2 regions of the Ammoniphilus sp. CFH 90114 genome follow, and region 1 is predicted to be linked to the other one. Evidence: riboswitches for the same ligand, from Rfam matches in the RefSeq annotation. Region 1 holds a riboswitch; the other holds the start of a gene.
The links. A riboswitch is a leader RNA that binds a small molecule or an ion and turns the genes downstream of it on or off. The one in region 1 is predicted to bind S-adenosylmethionine.
Positions count from the first base shown of each region.

Region 2: it holds a riboswitch for S-adenosylmethionine, as region 1 does, so the genes downstream of both, EIZ39_RS16310 (homoserine dehydrogenase) here and EIZ39_RS05185 (PLP-dependent transferase) in region 1, are expected to answer to the same signal.

Region 1 is NZ_SDLI01000002.1:103,889-108,783, reverse strand. It holds gene EIZ39_RS05195 (DUF3905 domain-containing protein) at 1-49, opposite strand, end outside; gene trpS (tryptophan--tRNA ligase) at 103-1,107, opposite strand; T-box leader at 1,156-1,389, opposite strand; gene EIZ39_RS05185 (PLP-dependent transferase) at 1,448-2,566, opposite strand; SAM riboswitch class I at 2,661-2,777, opposite strand; gene EIZ39_RS05180 (TVP38/TMEM64 family protein) at 2,850-3,425, opposite strand; gene EIZ39_RS05175 (hypothetical protein) at 3,536-4,744, shown strand; gene EIZ39_RS05170 (sensor histidine kinase) at 4,856-4,895, opposite strand, start outside.
Region 2 is NZ_SDLI01000007.1:36,954-41,848, reverse strand. It holds gene EIZ39_RS16320 (ThiF family adenylyltransferase) at 1-618, shown strand, start outside; gene EIZ39_RS16315 (aminotransferase A) at 857-2,017, opposite strand; partial or broken gene EIZ39_RS16310 (homoserine dehydrogenase) at 2,045-3,304, opposite strand; SAM riboswitch class I at 3,372-3,485, opposite strand; gene metH (methionine synthase) at 3,497-4,895, opposite strand, start outside.

The DNA.
Region 1 (4,895 bases):
TAACAGGAGAATTCAATTTTGGCTGTTGCTCCCGTTTCTTGTTGCTCATATCCATCACCTCTTTTAAAGGGGTATTCTAAGTTTGGCCATAATCACTACAAGTTATGTAGTCAAGCGTTCCCTTGGAATAAGTCCCATTTTCTCCTTCACGTCGATCATCTTCTTCTCAGCAAATACGGAAGCATGCTCTGCTCCGCGAAGCAAGATCCGATCAAGCTCATCGGATTCGATCAACTCACGGTACCTATTTTGAATCGGTTCTAGCATGCTTACGACCGCATCTGCCAGCTCACTTTTAAACGTCCCATAGCCAACCCCTTGATAGCGGGCAACCAATTCATCCACAGTCTGATTAGCACAGAAGGAATAGATCGTTAAAAGATTACTAATCGCTGGTTTGTTGACTGGGTCAAAGCGAATTTCATTTTCTGAATCGGTTACGGCTCGCTTGATCTTCTTCACAATCTTGGAAGGCTCGTCGAGTAAAGCAACATAGCTTCCTTCGTTTGGATTGCTTTTGCTCATTTTCTTCGATGGGTCATCTAAGGACATTACTCGTCCTCCAACCTTCGGTATCATCGGTTCAGGAACAACAAAAGTCTCACCAAAACGGTTGTTAAAGCGCTGCGCAATATCCCTTGTTAATTCCAAATGTTGTTTCTGATCCTCCCCAACAGGAACATGGGTAGTATCATACAACAAGATATCCGCAGCCATTAGAGCGGGGTAGGTAAACAAAGCAGAAGTAACTACATCTTTTCCAGTTGATTTATCTTTAAACTGAGTCATTCGCTCTAGTTCTCCCATATGGGATACACATTGCATCAACCAGCCTAGTTCGGCATGTTCCTTTACTTGAGATTGAACGATTAGAGTAGATTTATCTGGATCAATCCCTACGGCCAAGAACAAAGCAGCTAAAGAGCGAACATTATTGCGAAGGGCAACAGGGTCCTGCGGAACCGTCAAGGCGTGTAGATCGACGACACAAAAAGTACAGTCCCCTTCATCTTGTAGTTCTACGAATTGTTTCATGGCTCCTATGTAGTTACCGAGCGTTAATAAACCGCTAGGCTGAATGCCAGAAAAAATTTTCTTCTTGCTCATACTTATTCACTCCTAATTGTCAAATAAAAACAAAAAAGCCCCTCATCCGTAAGGGACGAGGGACCGTGGTGCCACCCTTGTTGATCTAGGTTCATATAAAAAGAACGCAGATCTCCTTTTGTCTTCTTTATCGTGAAGACATTCCGCCAAAGCCTACTCCATAAGGTTTCAGTTTGGGGCTCAGAAGTCCATTCAATCACGGTTCTGTACCAGTTTACACCAACCACTGGCTCTCTGAAAGCAGAAAACAACGGATTTACTTCTCTTCGTCAACGCCATCAACTATTCGAGTTGATAAAATTTTATCTTAATGCACTTCAAAATGCAAGAAAACTTGGGTCTAGACCTCTCCCGTTCTCAATTGCAGTTCTGATGCTTCAATCGCACACCTTAAATCCTCAACAAGATCTTGCGCATGCTCGACTCCGACAGAAAATCGCAGTAACCTATCGCACACTCCCACTGAATCTCTTACTTCCTTAGGCACATCAGCATGTGTTTGAACAGCTGGATAAGTTAACAGACTCTCTACGCCACCAAGACTTTCGGCAAACGAAATCACTCTTAAATGTCTTAATATCCCCGGTACCAAAGCTGCGTCTTTGACCCGAAAGGACACCATCCCACCTAAACCAGCGTACAAGACATCCGTTATAAGGGGATGTTCCTTAAGAAAAGATACAATTCGCTTAGCGTTTTCCGTATGACGTTCCATCCTGAGGGCTAAAGTTTTCATCCCGCGGATAAGTAACCAAGAATCCATCGGTCCTAGCACAGCACCGATGGAATTTTGCAAAAAGAAAAGCCTATCGGATAGTTCTTGTCCGTTAGACACAATAAGCCCGGCAAGTACATCATTATGTCCCCCTAGATACTTCGTTGCACTATGAAAAGAAATATCTGCCCCCTCTAGAATGGGTTTTTGGTAGTAGGGAGATAAGAACGTGTTATCGACGATCGTAAGTACTCCTTGTTTTTTCGCTACACTTGCAATACTTGAAATATCAGCCGTTATCATCATCGGATTCGTTGGAGTTTCGATAAACACAGCAGTTGTTTCAGGGAGAAGATGGTCTTGCAAGTCGCTTCCACTTCTTAAATTGACATAGCTGAAGGTTAACCCATAAGACTTCCAAACCTGTTCAAACAGTCGGTATGTTCCTCCATATAAGTCCAGTGAGGCTATAATATGATCACCGGGTTTAAACAAGCCCATGATCACGTGAATGGCTGCCATACCAGAACTCATGGCGAATCCTCTGTCCCCTCCCTCAATTTCAGCTATCGCTTCTTCTAGTACCGTTCGAGTTGGATTCTTGGTCCGGATGTAATCGAAGCCCGTACTTTCTCCTAGTGCTGGATGTAGAAAGGCAGTGGAGAAGGTTACGGGGAAGCTGATCGCTCCTGTTTCCTTCTCCCTTCGATTTCCAATCTGTACAAGCTTTGTCTCTATGTCCATGGACTCTCCTCCTACATAAAAAGTTTGTTTATACACAAATAACCCCTAACTTGTATAAGTAAGGGGCTGATCATCTTATCCGAGACGGACCAAACCCTTATCTATCAAAATGAAAATCATTCTGTAGGAATTAGCACCGTGCTGGATAAAAATATCACAGTCGGTTGCCGGGCTTCATCGGGCCAGTCCCTCCGCCTTCTCTTGATAAGAGCAACGTATTCACTTGTTTATAAAACTAATTACGTCAAATTATATGGGGTGATTCATTTTTTGTCAATCATTCTTACGATTTAGGTAAGTAGCGCTTTTCTACCAGCTTGCCCACTCCCCACAGAAGCGCAACACCTAGAAGTAAGGTGATTAACTTGACGGGTTCACGAATGAATTGAGGCAAATCGGCCCCAATATAGGATAAGATAAACACCATCACTGCTTTTCCAAGAATGGTCGCCCAAAAATAGGTATGAAAAGAAATAGCCGACAAACCCGCTAGTACATTGATTAGACTTGATGGTGAGAACGGAAAACACCTTAATAGAAATAACACAGAGAATCCATGCTTCTCAAACCATTTCGAGCTCTTCTCAATCCCTTTGTACCTATGGAACAATCTCTCTGTCCAATTACGGCTGAATGTCCGGATAAGCCAAAAGACTAAGAGGGATCCTGTACACGCTCCAAGCCATGTAAAGAAGAATCCCTTCCACATGCCGAAAGCAACAGCGTTTCCTGTAACAATAGCAATCAACGGAAGAATCGGAAAGAATGCCTCTAGAATGGGAAGAATAAAGGCAATAGCAATCCCTAAGCCTCGATAGGCGTTAATCCAATCGTATAGCTCTTCTATTCTAATGTCCACGAAATTGAACCCTCTCATTATTGATCTTTATCTGGTACTATGATTTAAATAAAGGAGCAGTATTCTATACGATAAAAATATACCACAATAAGGAAAGAGAGGAAAATGGAATGGTAAAGAAGTGGGTTTACTCCTCTTTTTTATACTTACTCATTATTTCACTATTAGGTATCCTCCTTAGATGGAAGATGGTGGAACCCGTTTGGCCTGAGCTTTCCTTCATGCATATCGTGCATGCCCATTCTCACGTTGCTTTTCTTGGTTGGGTTTACATTCTCATTAATGCTGTATTCATTCAACATTGCTTTCCTGCAGGTTTTAGCGAAAGGCGAGCAATTAAGATCTATTACTTTTTACTGCATGTCTCAGTTATTGGGATGCTGTTTTCTTTTAGTTACCAGGGGTATGGCTTGATATCTATTGGCTTCTCTACTCTACATGCCTTCTTATCTTACTATTTTGCTTACCAATTTTTTATTCATCGGAACACTCATCCTAAAGGAATAGTCCGTTCCTTCTATCAAGCGGCTGTCTGGTTCAACCTACTATCTTCCCTTGGTCCTTGGGGATTGGCCATTGCAGGTGCTACTGGACTCGGCAATGAAACAATAAATAATTTTTTTATTTATTACTACCTACACCTTCAATACAACGGATGGTTTACCTTCGTTATTATTGGGATCATTTATCATTTGCTTGCTTCCGAGAGGAACCTCCAATATCGTTGGGTAAAATGGCAGTTCGGATTATTGGCTGTGAGCGTTATTCCTTCTTATCTCTCATCAGCCCTATGGTTATTATCTCAACCTATCTTCGTCGCTATCGGACTTATTGGATCACTTCTCCAATTTATTTCGATTAGCATGCTTCTCATGATGACAGCTAAACTGTTATGGAAGCGTGAGAGGTCATTTTCCTTGCGTTTACTGTTAAGTGTATCCTTGGCCAGTTTAGGAGTAAAATCTCTGCTGGAGCTTATGGGTGCATGGCCCTTATTAGCCTATGCTATATATGATAGCAGACAGGTCATTATTGCCTATTTGCATCTTACCCTGCTTGGCTTTATCACTACTTTCCTTATGTATTTCAGTGGAAAAGTATATGCTCAAAGCAAGATCACTGGTCCCTATGTTGCTTTCTATCTGCTAGGAGTCGTCAGCATGATCATTCTATTGTTCTTGGCTGGACTTCTGCAATGGATGCAATGGCCATTACCGAAAGGGATATGGATGTCCCTACTTGGTACAGGCATCTTGACTACCTTGGGAATCGTTGGATTTTTCATTGATATTCAACGAGGGTTTCGTGTTAGTAACTAAGAACTGACCATGATTACAAGCATCCACTTGCAATAAGACCCAAAAAAGAGGCTGGTTCCCTAAAAACATCAGTTTTACCTACCTTTAGGGACAGCCTCTTGTATCTATTATTCAGGTTTCCATTGTCCATGGAAGCTTGAGCTCGACCATG
Region 2 (4,895 bases), on a different contig from region 1:
GCCGTGAAGCACCGCATTCCTTGGATTTATGGAGGAGCTGTAAGCTCGAAGGGAATGTTCGCTGCCATTCGTCCGCATGTTACCCCATGCTACCGCTGTCTGTTTCCTAAGCCTCCAACAGGTAGAGGCGAAACTTGTGACACGGCCGGGGTCATTGGCCCGATTATCCATATCATTGCTTCCTATCAGGCGGTGGAAGCGTTGAAGATCTTAACCGGTGCCGAGGACCGTTATAATCCTAATCTTGAACAGTTCGAAGTGTGGAACAATCAGCATATGCAGATGGATATTAGTAGAGGTAGAAATGAAAACTGCCCCGCTTGCGGTCAAGGAGAATTTGAGTTTCTGAATCCCATGACGGAAAGGGAAGAAGATTTTAGCTCGTTATGCGGAAGAGACACCGTGCAGGTCGTTCCTAGAGAGAAGAGATCTATCGATTTATCTGAGCTGGCGGAACGATTGCAGCCCATCGGGACCGTTGAAAAGAATGCCTTCCTTCTTCGCTTCCATATTGATGGTCGTACTCTCGTATTTTTCGGTGATGGAAGAGTGCTCATTCAGGGGACAGACGATATAGCAGCAGCAAAGACATTGTATGCGAAGTATGTGGGGAACTAAATTCTAAGGACCTGGGCAGGGGGTGGGGATTACGGAAGATTTTCCGCTTATTTTTCCTTTTAGCTTTAAAAGGGCGAAAACAAGCGGATTTTTTTCCGTTATTGAGCTGATCTAGCCCATTTTCCTACCATTTTTGAGGAATAAGCGGAATTCGTTCCGCTATTCCGGGTCAAAAACCTCTTCTGATTAAAATAGGCGGAAATGCTCCGGTTAATTTTCCATCCCGCCACTCTCTCGACTACTGACTCAACCTAGAAATAAACCTTTCCAACCGATCCAATCCCTCTTTTAACACTTCCAACGAATACGCATAGGACAGCCTCACGTACCCTTCTCCGTACTCTGAAAAAGCCGATCCTGGCACGACGGCAACTCTGTCTTTTTCTAGCAACTGTGTTGCAAACTCAAATGAATCCAAACCAAACTTCTTCACCGAGGGAAAAATGTAAAAGGCTCCTTCCGGCTTGACGACGTCAAGGCCCATCGCGACTAATCGATCATGGACATACTCACGGCGCTCCTTGTAAGCCTCCTTCATTTCGTCAGCATCATGGATTCCGTTCGTTAGAGCCTCAAGTGCTGCATACTGACTAATCGTAGAGGCACAAGTCACATTGTACTGATGGACCTTTATCATTTGTTCGGTTATGTATGCTGGTGCAAATGTAAATCCAATCCGCCAACCCGTCATCGAATGCGACTTGGACAAACCGTTAATCACAATCGTTTTATCCCTTAGCTCTGGAATGGCTGCGATCGAGCGATGTTGATCCGTGTAGACCAATTCGCTATAGATCTCGTCAGATAAGACAAAGATCTCTTTATCCCGAAGCAGGTTAGCAATATCTTGAATCGTTTCTTCATCAAGCATGACCCCGGTCGGATTAGACGGATAGGGCAGGATCACACAACGGGTCTTATCCGTTATACATCTTTCAATCATCTCTGCGCTGACTTTAAAATCGCTTTCTCGTGTATCCACGTAGACAGGCACAGCACCACACAGCTTAATGATCGGCTCATACCCAGGGTAAACGGGTCCCGGTAGAATGACCTCTGAGCCTTCTTCAAGGATGGTTCGAAAAGCGATATCAATGGCTTCACTAGCTCCATTGGTCGTGATCACTTCAGTTTCTGGATCGTAAGTTAGACCATATTGATGCTGTAAAAAGTGACTCGCAGCCCTTCTTAGCTCAATAAGTCCAGCGTTATGGGTATACGTCGTTTTATTTCCATCAATCGCCTGTTTTCCTGCCTCCTTAATATGTTCAGGCGTGGAAAAATCCGGTTGCCCGATCGTGAGCGAGATCGCATCTGGAAACTGAGCAACGCGATTGGAGAATTTTCGAATGCCAGAAATTTGAATATCCTGTACCCTTTTATTCAGTAGGTGTTTCATGTTAATTCATCCTTTTCTACCAATGGATTAAATGACAAGCGTAGAGTATGAATCTACTGATTCGTTCGTATTTACCGTTTCTAAAACAGGGTATATGTGAATACCAGTCGCTGGATCTATCTGTAAATTACCCTCAAGTATAAAGCCTATTCTCGTTGCTTCATCTCCAACTTGAGCTAGAATCCGAATTCCCTCTTGTTGCATCAACAGTTGAATATGTTCCGAAATCGGGGCTTTCTTTGCCTCTAATACCACCAACTGGCATTGCTTATTGGCCCGAGCGCCTTCCAAGCTTATTCCCGTACTCCATGGTGACTGTGCCTGAAAGGGTTGGGACAGAAGATACGCGAGATCTTCTACCACCGCACTGGCCGTTGGCAGTTCACCTGCTCCTTTACCCGTAAATAATAAATCCCCTACAATATTACCCGTAATCTGCACTGCATTGAAAGCATCTTGAATCTGGGCCAAAGAATGGCCCAAAGGCAATAAAGTCGGCCTAACGGATAAAGTTACGGCATCCTGATCTTTTTGGGCTTGGGCAATTAACTTAAAGCGATACCCCAATTGCTTAGCGATCTGCATCTCCTCTACCGTAATCCGGCTAATCCCTTCCCGAACGGCAGCCTCAATAGGCGGAGCTTCTCCAAAAATAAGTTGTGAGAGGATAGAAACCTTGTAAAGAGCATCATAGCCTTCCACATCAGAGGTTGGGTCTGCCTCCGCAAACCCTAGTTCCTGTGCCTCTCTTAATACATCTTCATAACTCCTCCCATGCTGCTCCATCTAAGTCAAGATATAATTCGTGGTACCATTAAGAATCCCCTGTAGCTGGGTTACATCGTTCGTGCGCAAAAAATGCCGCAGCGTACTGATAATCGGAATCCCTCCAGCCACACTTGCCTCGTAAAAGAAATGAACTTGGTGCTCATTTGCTAATTGGATAAGCTCGGCTCCCTTTTTCGCTAAGAGCTCCTTATTAGCCGTAACGACATGACAGCCCTTCTCAAATGATTGTTTAATGTAAGAGAATGCAGGATCAAGCCCGCCCATCACTTCAACAACCACATCCACATCTGAACTCAGGACATCTTCAAACTCTGACGTCAATAGATTAGGATCCACCTGAACTTGTCTTTCCTTCGCTTTATTTTTTACTAGAATCTTCACAATTTCAACCTTTTTCCCCAATCGTTCAGATAATCTTTTCTCCTGATTCCGAATGGTCTTTACCACTCCTGTTCCAACCGTACCTAGTCCAAGCAAGCCAACTCGAATCACACTCATCCTGTTAGATCCCTCCTCGAAAAAAATAGACCTCTTCCTGAGTCAGAAGAGGTCGTTTTCTATCCTCCTCTTATCTATCAGGCATAACTTTCATCCTGTTGGAGTTAGCACCATTCCAGCTGTTCTAGCTGACGGTTGCCGGGTTTCATCGGGCCAGTCCCTCCACCTCTCTTGATAAGAGCAAATTTTTGTCTAGTCTGCATTGAAGTATTTCGCTTGCGGATGAGCAAATACCATAGCTGAAACCGAGGCCTCCGGCTCCATCATGAAGCCTTCGGTTAGTTCTATGCCGATTTGAGCCGGCGAAATTAATTTAAATAATTTTTCCTGATCTTCTAGATTTGGACAAGCGGGATAACCGAAGGATACCCGAATACCTTGATATCGTGCACCGAAGCGCTCCATCATCGTCATGTCGGCCGGATCCGGGAAGCCCCAGCTATCCCTCATGACATGGTGCAATCGCTCCGCAAACGCCTCAGCAAGTTCCAATGCCAACGCCTGAACCGCATGAGAACGGACATATTCTCCTTTATCTTTCCACCCACCAGCTAGATCTCGGATACCCTGACCAGCTGTTACCACGAAGAAACCTACACTATCCATCACACCGCTCTCAATGGGGCGGAGGAAGTCCGCTAAGCAGAGATATGGCGCTTCCTTCTGGCGTGGGAAAGTAAATCTCTCGAGCACTTTAGAATGATCCTTGGGATCATAGATGATGACATCATTGCCAGAAGCTTGGGCCGGGAAAAATTGATAGACCCCGTTCGCTTGGATTAAACCTTCTCCCTTTGCTTCCTTAAGCAATTGATCCATGACTTCCTTTAACTCGAGCGTCTTCACATCGCCTTCTTCGATCAGTCTTTCCACGTTGCCGCGCAGTCCCATGTGCTTACCTAAGAGCATTCTCCAGTTCAAGTAAGGCTGAAGGTAAGATAGCGGATAATTACGCAATACATGCGGTTCAAAGTCCGGCGCCTGGAAAATAGGGGCATTGCGATCGATATCCGAGCTCTTAGGTTGGTGATCCTCTTCCACTACAGTGACCGCCGCTTCCTGTTGCTGAAGCTTGGCTAGTTTATTCTCTTTTAGCTCAGCGATTAATCGCTCTCTTAAATGTTCATCCATCAATTGGTTAGCCAAATCCAGACCGTTCATGGCATCCTTCGCATAGAGAACAAGTCCCTCATATTCGGGAGCGATTCTATTTTCCGTAAATTTACGAGTTAAGGCCGCTCCTCCAACTAGAATAGGAACATCGATCCCAGCCGTTTTTAAGTCTTGTGCCGTCGTTACCATCTGTTGTGCGGATTTCACTAACAAACCAGAGAGTCCGATAGCATCAGGCTTCTCTTCCCGATAGGCACGGATGAGTTCCTCAGGTGGAACCTTGATCCCTAGATTGACGATTTTGTAACCATTATTCGACAGAATGATCTCAACCAGATTCTTTCCAATATCATGCACGTCGCCTTTTACAGTCGCAAGAAGGATTTTCCCTTTTACAGAAGAAGAGGTTTTTTCCATATAAGGTTCTAGGTAGGCAACGGAAGTTTTCATGACCTCAGCACTTTGCAGTACTTCGGCT